One region of the Azonexus hydrophilus genome, then DNA from elsewhere that is predicted to be linked to it. Evidence: riboswitches for the same ligand, from Rfam matches in the RefSeq annotation. Region 1 holds a riboswitch; the other holds the start of a gene.
The links. A riboswitch is a leader RNA that binds a small molecule or an ion and turns the genes downstream of it on or off. The one in region 1 is predicted to bind glycine.
Positions count from the first base shown of each region.

Region 2: it holds a riboswitch for glycine, as region 1 does, so the genes downstream of both, AADV58_RS10635 (trimeric intracellular cation channel family protein) here and gcvT (glycine cleavage system aminomethyltransferase GcvT) in region 1, are expected to answer to the same signal.

Region 1 covers NZ_CP151406.1:1,824,804-1,831,916, forward strand. The annotation lists gene gcvP (aminomethyl-transferring glycine dehydrogenase) at 1-1,399, opposite strand, end outside; gene gcvH (glycine cleavage system protein GcvH) at 1,489-1,875, opposite strand; gene gcvT (glycine cleavage system aminomethyltransferase GcvT) at 1,899-2,990, opposite strand; glycine riboswitch at 3,068-3,147, opposite strand; glycine riboswitch at 3,256-3,344, opposite strand; gene AADV58_RS08780 (3',5'-nucleoside bisphosphate phosphatase) at 3,455-4,294, shown strand; gene AADV58_RS08785 (L-threonylcarbamoyladenylate synthase) at 4,299-4,925, shown strand; gene AADV58_RS08790 (site-2 protease family protein) at 4,937-5,587, shown strand; gene AADV58_RS08795 (tryptophan--tRNA ligase) at 5,601-6,803, shown strand; gene AADV58_RS08800 (segregation and condensation protein A) at 6,847-7,113, shown strand, end outside.
Region 2 covers NZ_CP151406.1:2,197,116-2,204,228, forward strand. The annotation lists gene AADV58_RS10625 (cation:proton antiporter) at 1-319, opposite strand, end outside; gene AADV58_RS10630 (error-prone DNA polymerase) at 419-3,511, opposite strand; gene AADV58_RS10635 (trimeric intracellular cation channel family protein) at 3,570-4,184, opposite strand; glycine riboswitch at 4,407-4,502, opposite strand; gene AADV58_RS10640 (hypothetical protein) at 4,591-5,157, opposite strand; gene AADV58_RS10645 (hypothetical protein) at 5,169-5,429, opposite strand; tRNA gene AADV58_RS10650 (tRNA-Asn) at 5,561-5,636, opposite strand; gene AADV58_RS10655 (GGDEF domain-containing protein) at 5,714-6,829, opposite strand; gene AADV58_RS10660 (hypothetical protein) at 7,064-7,113, shown strand, end outside.

The DNA.
Region 1 (7,113 bases):
GCAGCAGGGCGGCCGGCAGCGCCGGGTCGGCGGCGGCGAGCTGAGCGTCGAAGGTTTCCATGTCGAGCGTGACCTGGGTGATCAGCTTGAACAGTTCGGCAACATCGTTGCGCGTCGTCGTTTCGTCGAAGGAGACGCCGAGGACGCCGGCCGAGACGCGGCGCAGGTTGTAGCCGGCGGCGACAGCCGCCTGATGGATGCTCTCGGCGCGGGCGCCGAGGTCGATATGGACGGTGTCGAAGAACTGCCCGGTGAGCAGCTTGACGCCGGCGCGCTTGAGGCCTTCGGCGAGGATCGCGGTCAGCCGGTGGATGCGCGTGGCGATCGTCTTCAGGCCTTGCGGGCCGTGGTAAACGGCGTACATGCCGGCCATGTTGGCGAGCAGTACCTGCGAGGTGCAGATGTTGGAATTGGCCTTCTCGCGGCGGATGTGCTGTTCGCGCGTCTGCAGCGTCATGCGGTAGGCAGTCTTGCCGCGTGCGTCCTTGGAAACGCCGATGATGCGGCCCGGCATCGAGCGGACGAAGGCTTCGCGGGTGGCGAAGAAGGCGGCGTGCGGGCCACCGAAGCCCATCGGGATACCGAAGCGCTGGCTCGAACCGAGGGCGATGTCGGCGCCCATGGCGCCCGGCGACTTGAGCAGCACCAGCGCCATCAGGTCGGCGGCGACGGCGACCGTGGTGCCGCGTGCCTTGAGGCCGGCGATGATCGCGCTGAGGTCGCGCACTTCACCGTTGTCGTTCGGGTACTGGAGCAGGGCGCCGAAGAATTCTTCGTCTTTTACCGTGTCGACCGCAGCGATCACCAGTTCGAAGCCGAAGTAGGCGGCGCGCGTCTTGACCACGTCGATGGTCTGCGGGAAGCAGGCGGCGTCGACCAGGAAGCGGTTCGACTTCGACTTGGAAACGCGGCGGGCCATCGTCATGGCTTCGGCGGCGGCGGTGGCTTCGTCGAGCAGCGAGGCGTTGGCGATTTCCAGCCCGGTCAGGTCGACGACCATCTGCTGGAAGTTCATCAGCGCTTCCAGGCGGCCCTGGGCGATTTCGGCCTGGTAGGGCGTGTAGGCGGTGTACCAGCCGGGGTTTTCCATGACGTTGCGCAGGATCACCTTGGGCGTCAGCGTGTCGTAGTAGCCCATGCCGATGCACGACTTCTGGATCACGTTCTTGCTGGCGATCGCCTTCAGGTCGGCGAGTGCCTCGTGTTCGCGGCGCGGGGCCGGCAGCGGCAGGTCAGCCGGCAGGCGGATGGCGGCCGGGACGGTCTGGTCGATCAGCTGGTCGAGGCTGGCGGCACCGATGGTGGCCAGCATCTCGGTCATTTCAGTGGTGCAGGGGCCGATGTGACGGTCGATGAATTCGTCGTGCTGCTCCAGGGCGCTCAAGGGCAGGGTCTTCATGTGGATTGTTTCTCGCGGGGGCTATGCAGCGGAACAGCCCGGCCGGTTACGGTCGACCGGGCTGGTGGAGGAAAAACGGCGGGCCGGGATCAGGCGGCGTCGGCGACAGCCTGGTAGGCGGCGGCGTCAAGCAGGGCGTCGACATCGGCGATGTTGTCCGGGGTCATCTTGAACAGCCAGGCGGCGTAGGCGTCGGCATTGACCGACTCCGGCGCATCGACGGCGGCCTGGTTGACTTCGGTGACGGTGCCGGCGATCGGCGCGTACACGTCGGCGGCGGCCTTGACCGACTCGACCACGGCGATTTCCTTCTCGGCATCGTAATGGGCGCCGACTTCCGGCAGCTCGACGAAGACCAGATCACCCAGGGCTTCCTGCGCGTGGTCGGAAATGCCGACGGTGACGGTGCCATCGGCGTTCTTCAGGACCCACTCGTGGGAGGCGGCGTACTTGAGGTTGGACGGGACGTTGGACATGGTTTTCTCCTGAGTGGGGTGAATTAGATGACAGCTTTGCCGTTGCGGGCGAATACGGGTTTGGTGACCTTGGCCTTGAGCAGTTTGCCGCGAATGTCGACCTCGACTTGATCGCCGATGGCGACGCCGAGTGGCAGGCGGGCGAGGGCGATGGATTGCTGCAGCGTCGGCGAGAAGCTGCCGGAGGTGATCTCGCCGTCGCCGTGGGCGGTGACGACTTTCTGATGGCCGCGCAGCACGCCCTTGTCGAGCAGGATCAGGCCAAGGAACTGTTTCTGCTGGCCGTTGGCGGCCAGTGCGGCACGGCCGACGAAATCGCGCTCGTCCTTCATGGCGACGGTCCAGGCCAAGCCGGCGTCGAGCGGGGAAACCGTCTCGTCCATATCCTGGCCGTAGAGATTCATGCCGGCTTCCAGGCGCAGCGTGTCGCGGGCGCCCAGGCCGCAAGGCGCGACGCCGGCTACCTTGAGCGCGTTCCACACGGCTTCGGCTTCGCTGGCCGGGAGCATGATCTCGTAGCCGTCTTCGCCGGTGTAACCGGTGCTGGCGATGAAATACTGATCGACTTCGGCGGCGAAGAAGGGTTTCAGGCCTTCGCTCGCGGCCTTCACTTGCGGCAGCACCTGCCACACCTTGGCGCGGGCGTTCGGGCCCTGGACGGCGATGATGCCGAGATTGTCGGCGCCGTCGCGGCGCTGGGTGATGCTGACGTCCATCTTCCATTCGGCGGCCTTGGCCTGCATCCAGGCCAGATCCTTGTCGGCGGTGCCGGCATTGACCACCAGGCGGAACTTGGTGTCGGTGAGGAAATAGATGATCAGGTCATCGATGACGCCGCCGGCCTCGTTGAGCATGGCGGCGTAGAGCGCCTTGCCGGAAACGGTCAGCTTGGCGACGTCGTTGGCGACCAGGCGCGAGAGGAAGGGGCGGCAATCGGCGCCGACCAGATCGACCGGGCACATGTGCGAGACGTCGAACATGCCGCAGTCGTTACGGACGGCGTGGTGCTCCTCGATCTGCGAACCGTAGTTGACCGGCATGTCCCAGCCGCCGAAATCGACCATTCGGGCGCCAAGTGCGCGATGGGCGGCATTCAAGACCGTTTGCTTCAGCATATCAATCCTTTACTGACGTTTGTTAACGTCGATTCTGGAAACAGAAAAGGGGTGAAACGTAAAACTCGCGTTTTGCGTTTCACCCCTCTGTCCTCGATACCTGAGAGATTTGCCCCATCGGTGGGCGCTGTCTACGCCGCTCTCCAGAGTTTCAGGGGGCGACATGCGCATTGCCAGCGATACGGTGTCGACTGCGCCTCGTCGTGCTATTCGCACTGTCTTCGGCTTGTCTTCGTGTCTCGCAGCCAATGCGCATGCCGCCTGGCCTCATCTTGTGGTCCTTTTGCCTGAGCGTTTTCGGGTGAAATTGCGCCTTCGGCGGCAGACGGATCTGCGCTCTCCCACAGGATGGCTCGCACTATATCCGGTCGTGGCTGTCCAATCAATATGTTGCGCCGCACAAGGCGTCTCGGTGAGGGGCGGCCTTCGTGCTAAACTCCGCGTTTGCCCGTGTCTTGCCATCCGTGAACCCAGCCAATTTCGATTTTCATTGCCATTCGTCCGTGTCCGACGGTTTGTTGCCGCCGGCGGTGGTGGCGCGCCGGGCGGCGGATAACGGTGTCGATTTCTGGGCCTTGACCGATCACGACGATATCGGCGGCTTGGCGCCAGCGGCGGAAGCCGCGGCAGAAGCCGGGATGCGCTTCGTTCCCGGGGTGGAGATTTCCATCGAGTGGCGGGAAACGCCGATCCATATCGTCGGTCTCGGCTTCGATCCGGCCAATCCGGTGCTGGTCGGCGGCCTCGAAGCGCTGCGCAGCGGTCGTCTCGAGCGCGCCCGGCGGATGGGCGAGGCGCTTGACGCCATCGGCATTCATGGCGTCTTCGAAGGGGCCATGGGCTACGTGACCAATCCGAACCTGATTTCGCGCGCCCATTTTGCCCGCTATCTCGTCTCCATCGGCATCGCCCGGGATATTTCCGGGGTGTTCCAGTATTACCTGGCACCCGGCAAGCCTGGCTATGTCGACCACCGTTGGGCTTCCCTGGCCGATGCGCTGGGCTGGATTCACGCGGCCGGCGGTGTCGCCGTGGTGGCCCATCCCGGGCGCTACAGAATGTCCGGTGGTGACATGCGCAAGTTCCTCGACGAGTTCAAGGATCTGGGCGGGCAGGCGATCGAGGTGGCCAGTGGCAGCCATTCGCCCGACCACCTGCTGCATTTTGCCCGGCTGGCACGCCATTACGCTTTTCATGCCTCGCGCGGCTCGGATTTTCACGGGCCGGACGAGAGTTACGTCGACCTCGGTCGGGCGGCACCGCTGCCGCCGGACCTCAAGCCGGTCTGGCGCCTGATCGATTGAAACCATGGCCCGCGTCGTCAATATCCATCCCGATTCCCCGCAGCAGCGCCTGCTTGCCCAGGCGGCCGACTTCATCCGCAAGGGCGCCATCGTCGCCTTGCCGACGGACTCCTGTTACGCACTGGCTTGTCATCTGGGTGACAAGGAAGCGCTCGACCGCATCCGCCTGATCCGCCAGATGGACGAGCGTCACCACCTCACGCTGATGGTTCGCGACCTCTCCGAGATCGCCCATTTCGCGCGTGTCGACAACGCCCAGTACCGCTTGCTCAAGGCGGCAACGCCGGGCAGCTACACCTTCATCCTCGAAGGCAGCAAGGAGTTGCCGCGCCGGGTCATGCACCCCAAGCGCAAGACCATCGGTGTGCGCGTGCCGGATCACCCGGTCGCCCTGGCCTTGCTGGAAGAGTTGCAGGAACCCCTGCTGACGACGACGCTGCAGTTGCCGGGTGAGGACAGTCCGCTGACCGAGGGCTGGGAAATTCTCGACCGTCTCGACGACCAGCTTGAACTAATCCTCGATGCCGGCACCTGCGGTATCGAACCGACCACCGTCATCGACCTGACCGGTTCGGCGCCCGAACTGGTTCGCGCCGGTCGCGGCCCGCTCGCCCCGTTCGGATTCGACTGAACATGCTCGACATCAACGCCCTGATCCAGACCATCGCCATCGCTGCATTGCCGGTGATCTTCGCGATCACCCTGCACGAAGCGGCGCACGGTTACGCGGCCCGCCATTTCGGCGATCCGACCGCCTGGCAGATGGGGCGGATCAGCCTGAATCCGCTGCGCCACATCGATCCGATCGGTACCATCCTGATTCCGGTCGCCATTCTCGTCTTCTCGGCGGGCAGCTTCCTGTTCGGTTACGCCAAGCCGGTACCGGTCGATTTCACCCGCCTGCGCAATCCCAAGCGCGACATGCTCTGGGTAGCTGCCGCCGGGCCGGCTGCCAACCTGTTCATGGCATTGTGCTGGGCCTTCATGCTCAAGCTGGCCTGGGAAATGCCCAGCACCGATTTCACCGTGCCGCTGTCCGAGATGAGCAAGATCGGCATCGTCATCAATTGCGTGCTCATGGTGCTCAACCTTTTACCCTTGCCGCCGCTTGACGGCGGGCGCATCGCCGTCAGCCTGTTGCCGCACCGCCTGGCCTGGCAGTTCTCGCGCATCGAGCCGTGGGGCTTCCCGATTTTGCTGGTCCTGCTGTTCACCGGTATCCTCAGCGACATCATGAGCCCGCTGGTGCTTTTCTCGGCGCGCGCCATCGAAACAATTTTCGGTCTTTACTAAACGACAAACAGCTATGTACGCAGAACGTGTCCTTTCCGGCATGCGTCCCACCGGGGCGCTGCATCTCGGCCATTACCACGGCGTCCTCAAGAACTGGGTTGAACTGCAGCAGGAATATCCCTGTCTGTTCTTCGTTGCCGACTGGCACGCCCTGACGACCCAGTACGACAATCCCCAGAACATCGAGAAGGCAACCTGGGACATGGTTATCGACTGGCTGGCGGCCGGTGTCGATCCCAATCAGGCGACCCTGTTCATCCAGTCGCGCGTGCCCGAGCATGCCGAACTGCACCTGCTGCTGTCGATGATGACGCCGCTCGGCTGGCTGGAGCGCGTGCCGACCTACAAGGATCAACAGGAAAAGCTGTCGAACAAGGATCTGTCGACCTACGGTTTCCTCGGTTACCCGTTGCTGCAGGCGGCCGACATCCTCATCTACCGCGCCGACAAGGTGCCGGTCGGCGAGGACCAGGTGCCGCACATCGAGTTCTCGCGCGAAATTGCCCGCCGCTTCAACCACCTCTACGGCCGCGAACCCGGATTCGAGGACAAGGCCCGCGAGGCGGTCAAGAAGCTCGGCAGCAAGCGCGCCCGCCTGTATGAAGAACTGCGCACCCGCTACCAGCAGGAAGGTCAGCGCGAAGCGCTCGAACAGGCGCATGCCGTGCTCGACGAAATCCAGCACCTGTCGGTGGCCGACCGCGAACGCCTGTTCGGCTACCTCGAAGGTACCGGCAAGATGATCCTTGCCGAGCCGGGGGCATTGCTCACCGCTGCGTCGCGCATGCCGGGCCTGGACGGGCAGAAGATGTCCAAGTCCTACGCCAACACCATCACCATGCGCGAATCGGAAGACTCGGTCGCCAAGAAGGTTAAGAGCATGCCGACCGACACCAATCGCGTGCGCCGCACCGATCCGGGCGATCCGGCACGCTGCCCGGTGTGGCAACTGCACCAGGTGTACACCGACGAAGCCACGCGGGCGACGCTGGAGCAGGGCTGCCGCACCGCCGGTATCGGCTGCATCGACTGCAAGCAGCCGGTGATCGAAGGCATCCTCAAGGAACAGGCGCCGATGCGCGAGCGTGCCCAGCTGTATCTCGACGATCCGGTGCTGGTCAAGAACATCATCGCCGACGGTTGCGAGAAGGCACGCGAACTGGCGCGCGAGACGATGCGCGACGTGCGCGAATCGATGGGCCTGGAATACCACTGATGTCTGTTGCGTCGTTCCGCTTCCGCTGTTCGGCGGTCGACGCATGAATCTGGCGGTCGATCTGCCGCCGCCATCGCTGTTCGAGCCGGTGGCGCGCATCTACGGCGAGCCGATGGAGGCCATGCCGCAGGATCTGTACATCCCGCCGGATGCGCTGGCGATCATGCTCGACGCCTTCGAAGGCCCGCTCGACCTGCTGCTCTACCTGATCCGCAAGGCCAACGTCGATATCCTCGATATTCCGATGGCGCCGCTGACCCGCCAGTATCTCGACTACATCGAGAACATGCGGGCGCAGAACCTGGAGCTG
Region 2 (7,113 bases), 370 kb from region 1:
TAAAGGTGCCGAAGGCCTCGACCAGGCTGGTCACGGCCAGCCAGCGGTTATGCCGCAGCCAGTTCAGGTTGATGCGCTGGCCGAGTTCGAACAGCACCAGCGCAATGGCGAAATCAGCCAGCAGCGCCACCGGCGTTCCGGCCGGCTGGGGCAACAGGCCAAGCTGACCGCTGGCCAGCACGAAACCGGCCAGCGCATAACCGCAGACGCGCGGCAACGACAGCCAGCGGCTGATCGCTTCACCAGCCAGCCAGGCCAGCAGCAAAGCCAGTGGCCAGGCCATGCCGGCAAGCGGATTTCCAAGAGACTCAAGCATCATGACGACTCCCGCGATGATTCGGTTGTGTCCTGCGCAGCCTTGAGCTTAACGCAATTTTCGCCGCACATGCCAGAAGTTGCCGACATGGTGTCAGCCAGATCAATGAAAATCCCGGCTGCGGGTTTCCAGTCGCCCCAGCCAGGCGGACAGGTCGACCAGGCGCTGGGCGACCAGATGCACCACGCCATCGGCACATTGAAGTTGACCGTAAACCCCGAGCAATGGTGCCCCGAGCAATTCGCGCCGCTGTTTTTCCACCAGCCCCGGCTTGACGACGACGTTGGTCCAGCCGGTTTCGTCCTCCAGCGTGACGAAGACGATCCCGGTCGCCGTGCCCGGCCGCTGGCGGCCGGTGACGATGCCGGCGACGCGGACCAGCGCGCGGTCGCCGCGTTGCGCCAGTTCGCCGGCACTGAGGAAGCGCCGCGCTGCGAGATGTTCGCGCAGCAGGGTCAGCGGGTGCGTGCGCAGGCTGTGGCCGAGCTGGCGGTAATCGGCGACCAGGTTGTCAGCCAGCGTCGGCGCCGCCAGCTCGACCGCCGTTTCTGGCGCCGGCAAGCCGGCGAAAAGATCGCCCTGGATCGCCCGCCGGCCGCTGTCGGCGACCGCCCAGGCCGCCTGGCGGCGATGACCGGCGAGACCGCGCAAGGCGTCGGCAGCAGCGAGCTGATCCAGATCGCGCTTGCCCAGGGCGCAGCGCGCCGCGAGGTCGGCGACATCGGCAAACGGCGCCCGCCGCCGCGCGTCGGCGATCCGCACGGCCGCTTCCCGGCTCAGTCCCTTGATCTCGCGCAGGCCGAGGCGCACCGCGCCGCGCTCGTCGATCCGGCTGTCCCAGTCGCTGGCCGTGACATCGGCGGGCAGCACGCTGACACCATGGCGGCGGGCGTCCTGGATCAACATCGACGGCGAATAGAAACCCATCGGCTGGCTGTTGAGCAAGCCGCAGAGGAAGGCCGCCGGGTGGTGGCGCTTGACCCAGGCCGAGGCATAGACCAGCAGCGCGAAGCTGGCGGCGTGCGATTCGGGAAAGCCGTATTCGCCGAAGCCCTGGATCTGGGCGACGATGCGCTCGATGAAGGCGGCCGGCACGCCGTTGCGCGCCATGCCGGCGCGCAGCTTGTCCTGATAGCGGGCGAGATTACCTTTACGGCGCCAGGCCGCCATCGCCCGCCGCAACTCGTCGGCCTCGCCGGGCGTGAAGCCGGCGGCGACGATGGCCAGTTGCATCACCTGCTCCTGGAATATCGGCACGCCGCAGGTGCGCGCCAGCACTGCGTCGATCGCCGGCGTGATGCGCTCGATATCCTCCTTGCCCTGGCGCCGCTTCAGGTAGGGATGGACCATGTCGCCCTGGATCGGCCCGGGGCGCACCAGCGAAACCTCGATCACCAGATCGTAGTAGTTGCGCGGCCTGAGGCGCGGCAGCATGCTCATCTGCGCCCGCGATTCGACCTGGAAGACGCCCATGCTGTCGGCGCGGCACAGCATGTCGTAGGTCGCCTTGTCGCCTTCGGGGATTTCGTTCAATGCCAGCGGCCCGATCATCGCCAGCATCCGGCGCAGCGCCGACAGCATGCCGAGCGCCAGCACATCGACCTTCATCAGGCCGACCGCGTCGAGGTCATCCTTGTCCCACTGGATCACCGTGCGCTCGGCCATTGCCGTGTTCTCGACCGGCACCAGCCGCGCCAGCGGCCCGCGCGACATGACGAAGCCGCCGACATGCTGGGTCAGGTGGCGGGGAAAGCCGCGCAGTTGCTCGGCCAGCCACAGCCACTTGGCGACGCGCGGCGACGCCGGGTCCAGCCCCTGCTCGGCGAAGCGTTCCGGCATCTGTTCGCGCTTGTCCCACCAGGCGAGCGATGCGGTCAGCGCGTCGATGCGGGCGATGTCGAAGCCGAGCGCGCGACCGGCGTCGCGCAACGCGCCCTTGGTCCGGTAGGTGATGACGGCGGCGGCCAGCGCCGTGCGCTCGCGGCCGTATTTTCCGTAGATGTAGGCGATGACCTCGTCGCGCCGCTCGTGCTCGAAATCGACGTCGATGTCGGGCGGTTCGCCGCGCTCCTTGGAGACGAAGCGCTCGAACAGCATCGCCGAGCGCGCCGGGTCGACCTCGGTGACGCCGAGTGCGAAACAGACCGTCGAATTCGCCGCCGAGCCGCGCCCCTGGCAGAGGATGTCGACGCTGCGGGCGAAGCAGACGATGTCGTAGACGGTCAGGAAATAGGCTTCGTACTGCAACTCGGCGATCAGCCGCAATTCGTGCTCGATGCGCTCGCGCACCGCGCCCGGCACGCCCGCCGGGTAGCGCCGGCGCAGCCCGGCTTCGGTTTCGTGGCGCAACCACGAGGTCGGCGTGTGGCCGGCGGGGACGATTTCTTCCGGGTATTCGTAGCGCAACTCGTCCAGCGAAAACGTGCACAAGGCCGCGATGCGCAGCGTTTCGGCCAGCAGTTCGGGCGGATAGAGCCGCGCCAGCCGCAAGCGCGAACGCAAATGCCGCTCGCCATTCGGAAACAGCGCATGCCCCGCGTCGAACACCGAAGTTTTCAGGCGCAGCGCGGTCAGCACATCCTGCACCGGTCGCCGCGCCCGGACATGCATGTGCACATCGCCCGCCGCCACCAGCGGCAGGCCGCAGGCGGCGCCGAGCGCCTGCAGTTCCGCGAGTTTGGCCGCATCGTCCGGGCCGGCGTGCAATTCGACGGCGATCCAGCAACGACCGGGAAAGCGTTCGGCCAGCCAGCGCCCATCGGCGACCGACGGCGTTGCCTCGGGCACCCACAGCACCAGGCAATCGGGCAAGGCGCCGTTCGGCGAGATGGCGTTCAGGTCATGGCGCTGCAGCGTGTAGGCACCCTTCTCCGCCCGCCGCCGGGCGAGCGTGATCAATGCCGAGAGGTTGCCGTAACCCTCCCGGTTCTGCGCCAGAAAGACCAGTTTCAGGCCGTCGACCGTGGTCATCTCGCTGCCAATGACGAGGCGCGTCGCCCCACCCTGCGCCCGGAACGCCTGATGCACGCGCACGACGCCGGCCAGGGAGCACTCGTCGGTCAGCGCCAGCGCCGCATAGCCCTGCGCCACCGCCTGCGCCGCCAGCTCCTCCGGGTGCGAGGCACCGCGCAGGAAGCTGAAGTTGGACAGGCAGTGCAGCTCGGCGTAGTCGGGGAGCGCGGACGGGACGGTCAATGCGGGCCTTTGGCAAACAACTGTATTTTCATACAGTCATTTTAGCCCAGCCTGTGTTTCAGTCCCAGCGCTGCTGGTAGGAAAAGGTCGGCAGCTTCCAGGCGAAACGCAGCGCCAGCATGCGGAAGGCGAAACCAGCGCCGAAGCAGACCAGGGTGATCAAGTCGCTGTCCCAGTCAAGCCCGCGCAAGACCAGGAAGAGTACGCAGACGAACAGCGAGACGCTGGCGTAAAGCTCGCGGCAGAAGACCACCGGCACCTGGTTGCACAGCACGTCGCGCAGCACGCCGCCGGAAATCCCGGTGAGCATGCCGGCCATGATCACAACCACCGGCGGGTAATCGAGTTGCAGCGCGACGTTGCAGCCGATCAGCGAGAAGGCGACCAGGCCGAGCGCATCGAGCATCAGGAAGACGCGCTTCATGTGGTGCATGAAGCGGGCGATCAGCGTCGTCGCCAGACCGGCAAGGATGACCAGATAAACGTACTCGGGATGCTGGGTCCAGCCGATCGGGTAATTGCCGAGCACGACGTCGCGGATCGTGCCGCCGCCGAGCGCTGTAACAAAGGCGATCACGGCGACGCCGAAGAAATCCATGTCGCGGCGGCCGGCGGCCAGCGCGCCGGACATTGCCTCGGCGGCGATGGCGACCAGGTAGACGACCAGCAGCAGATCGAACTGCTTGGTGGCGAGTGGTTGAAAAACGTGGGCGAGACTGTCGAACAGCAAGGCAAACATCAAAAGGACTCCGTCAGAAAGCGGAAACCCCTGAGCGGGTGTTTCCGTGACGCCTCTCCCCCTGTCCTTTTACCTGAGAGTTTCGGCTCCTCGGAGCCTGCCCCTTCGGTGAGTTGCCAAGCGCCGGGACGCTCGCAACTACTCTCCAGCCGGCGAATCATTTCTGCAGTTCGGCATGCCTGAGCGATTATGGGAGTTTGCGCCTTCGGCGGAGCGCTGGCCAAGCAGCGCTCTCTCTCCTGCAGAGTGGCGGATTATCGGCAGCGCCGGGACTACCTGTCAATCGGTTCAGGCGAACAGGCCGGGCAGCTCGGCGTATTCGAGAATAGCAGGACCAGATTCAACTCAAGGGATAGGCCATATGCACCCGTTCCGGGGCCAGCCGACGCAATTCCTGCATGAGTTCCGGCGCAGAAAAGCTGTATTGGTGCGACAACAGCCGCACATAACCGATCACTTGCTCATTGCCGATGCTGTAAATGTGATCGAGCACCGAATACCCCCGCAACGGCAGCGACGGATCGATCGTGAACCACAGGCTACTGCCGTTGTAGCCATTGTGCACTTGTATGTCGCGAATCAGCTGCCAGGGAATCAAGCCTTCGTACCTTAGCGGGTAATGGATGCCCTGCCGGTCGATGCGCACGGCCAAAGACGGCCGCAAGCCGCTGAACAGCACCGCGATGTGGTTCCAGAGCACGTACAGAGAACCGAGCATGAACAGGAAGATGAAAACGATCAGGAAGATAATCAGCAGCCAGTCGAAGAGCGCCGGGCCAAAAACATCCTTGCGCGTCAGCGCAAGCAGCATGACGAGAGAAATGCCGGCAGCAAACCCCAGCAGGAGAATGGCCATCAGCAGCCCAGGATAATTCGGCCTGATCGTCAAGGTATCGGCGTCGTCCATGAGCACCGTCCCTACTCGGCGCCGCGATTTTCAGCCTGGACCGGCTCGGGCACTTGAGCCGGCCTGGCAATCCGGCGTCCAAGCCAGACAACGAGCAGACCTGCGCCTAGGAAAAAGATGCCTTCAATGGCAATCAACCAGGCATAGGCGCGGATTGAGGCATCCGACTTGGCATCCAGCAAAGCAAAGCCGTAAGTCCATAACGAATGTGCCACGCTGAACCAGCCCAGCCATTGCACGACTTTGCCGATTGTCTGATTGCTCAGGCTCATCACGGTCCCCCACCATGGTTTTGATTGACGCAATCGATTGCACCGATCTGCGTGTGGCTCATTCTAAGTCAATCATGGCAGACCCATATAGCAAAAAGCCCGCTGATTAGCGGGCTAAGTGCTTGAATCCATGGCTCCTCGACCTGGGCTCGAACCAGGGACCTACGGATTAACAGTCCGGCGCTCTACCGACTGAGCTATCGAGGAATCTCGCTGCCTGAGCGGCGAAGGCGCGCATTATAGACGTAAAAACCGCACCCGGACCAGACTTTTTCCGCTGTCTTTCAGGCGGTCAGTGGCGGCGCGATCACCACCCGGTTGCGGCCCTGCGCCTTGGCTGCGTACATTGCCTGGTCGCCGCGTCGCATCAGAGACGACAGGCTCTCGCCTGCTCCTTCGGTAATCGCCACGCCAATGCTCACCGTCGGCGTCACCAGCCCTTCGTGGAGTTGGCAGCGTAGCTGCTCCACCGCGACACGCAGCCGCTCGGCCGCCGCGCCTGCCTCGTCGAGCCCGGTTTCCGGCATCAGGATGGCAAATTCCTCACCGCCCAGCCGGGCCAGGCAATCGTTGCCGCGCACGCTTTCGGCGCACACCGCGGCCACCGCCTTGAGCACCTCGTCGCCGGCCAGATGACCATAGGTATCGTTGATCGGCTTGAAGTGGTCGATATCCACCATCAGCAGTGCCAACGGATGGCGGTAACGCGCCGCCCGCTGCAGTTCCACCTCGCCGGTCTCGATGAAATGGCGGCGGTTGGCCAGCCCGGTCAGTGCATCACGCTTGACCTGACGTTCCAGTTCGCTGATCAACTGGTCGTTGCGCTGGCGCAGCAGCAGAGCCTCCAGCGTACTGGCATGGATCTTCAGGCCGACCAGCAGCATCAGCGCAATGTAGAGCAAGCCGAGCGCGGTCAGGCCGACACTGAACAGACTGCCGTCAATCAACGGCGGTCCGACCAGCGCCACCGCCGGCGCCACCAGATCGGACAGCAGCAGGCGCCGGTGCGGATTGCTCATCACCACAGTCAGCGAGATCAAACCCACATGCACCAGCATGACGAACATCAAGCTGCTCAGATCACCCGGCTGATAAGCCCAGACCACGATGGACGACCACATCGCCATGTGCGCCCCGTGCGCCAGCGCAATCCGCCGCGCCCAGTGTCCGGCCTCCTCGACCGGCGCACGACGGAAGCGCAGATACACGCTCACATAGACCGCGATCACCACCAGTTCCACGCCCGCCCACAGCACCGCCTGCCATACCGGCACCCACAAGGTCAGCAGCGCTGCCACCACGACGGTCAGTGGCGGTGCCAGAAAACGGTCGTGCAGATGATTGTCGACGTACAGTCGCAATTGATGCCAGCGCACAGCGGCGCCATTGACTTCTTCCATGCCCCTCCCCGAATCGGCGACAACTTCGGCCAAGGCCCATGTTAGCGCACAAGGCAGCGGACCATCATTATGCAGGGTAATTCCCCTGACAAAACCCAAGCGCCGGACTATCCTTCGGATTCCGGACCACCCCGAAACCACGACCCCCATGCTCCCGGCCCTCAGCGAGATACACTGGTATGTGGATCATCCTCATTCCTGCTGGCAATGATCGGCACCGTCTTCAAGAACAACATGCGCGAAAAAACCCTGTCCAGATTCATTGTCCTGGCAATCCTACTTGG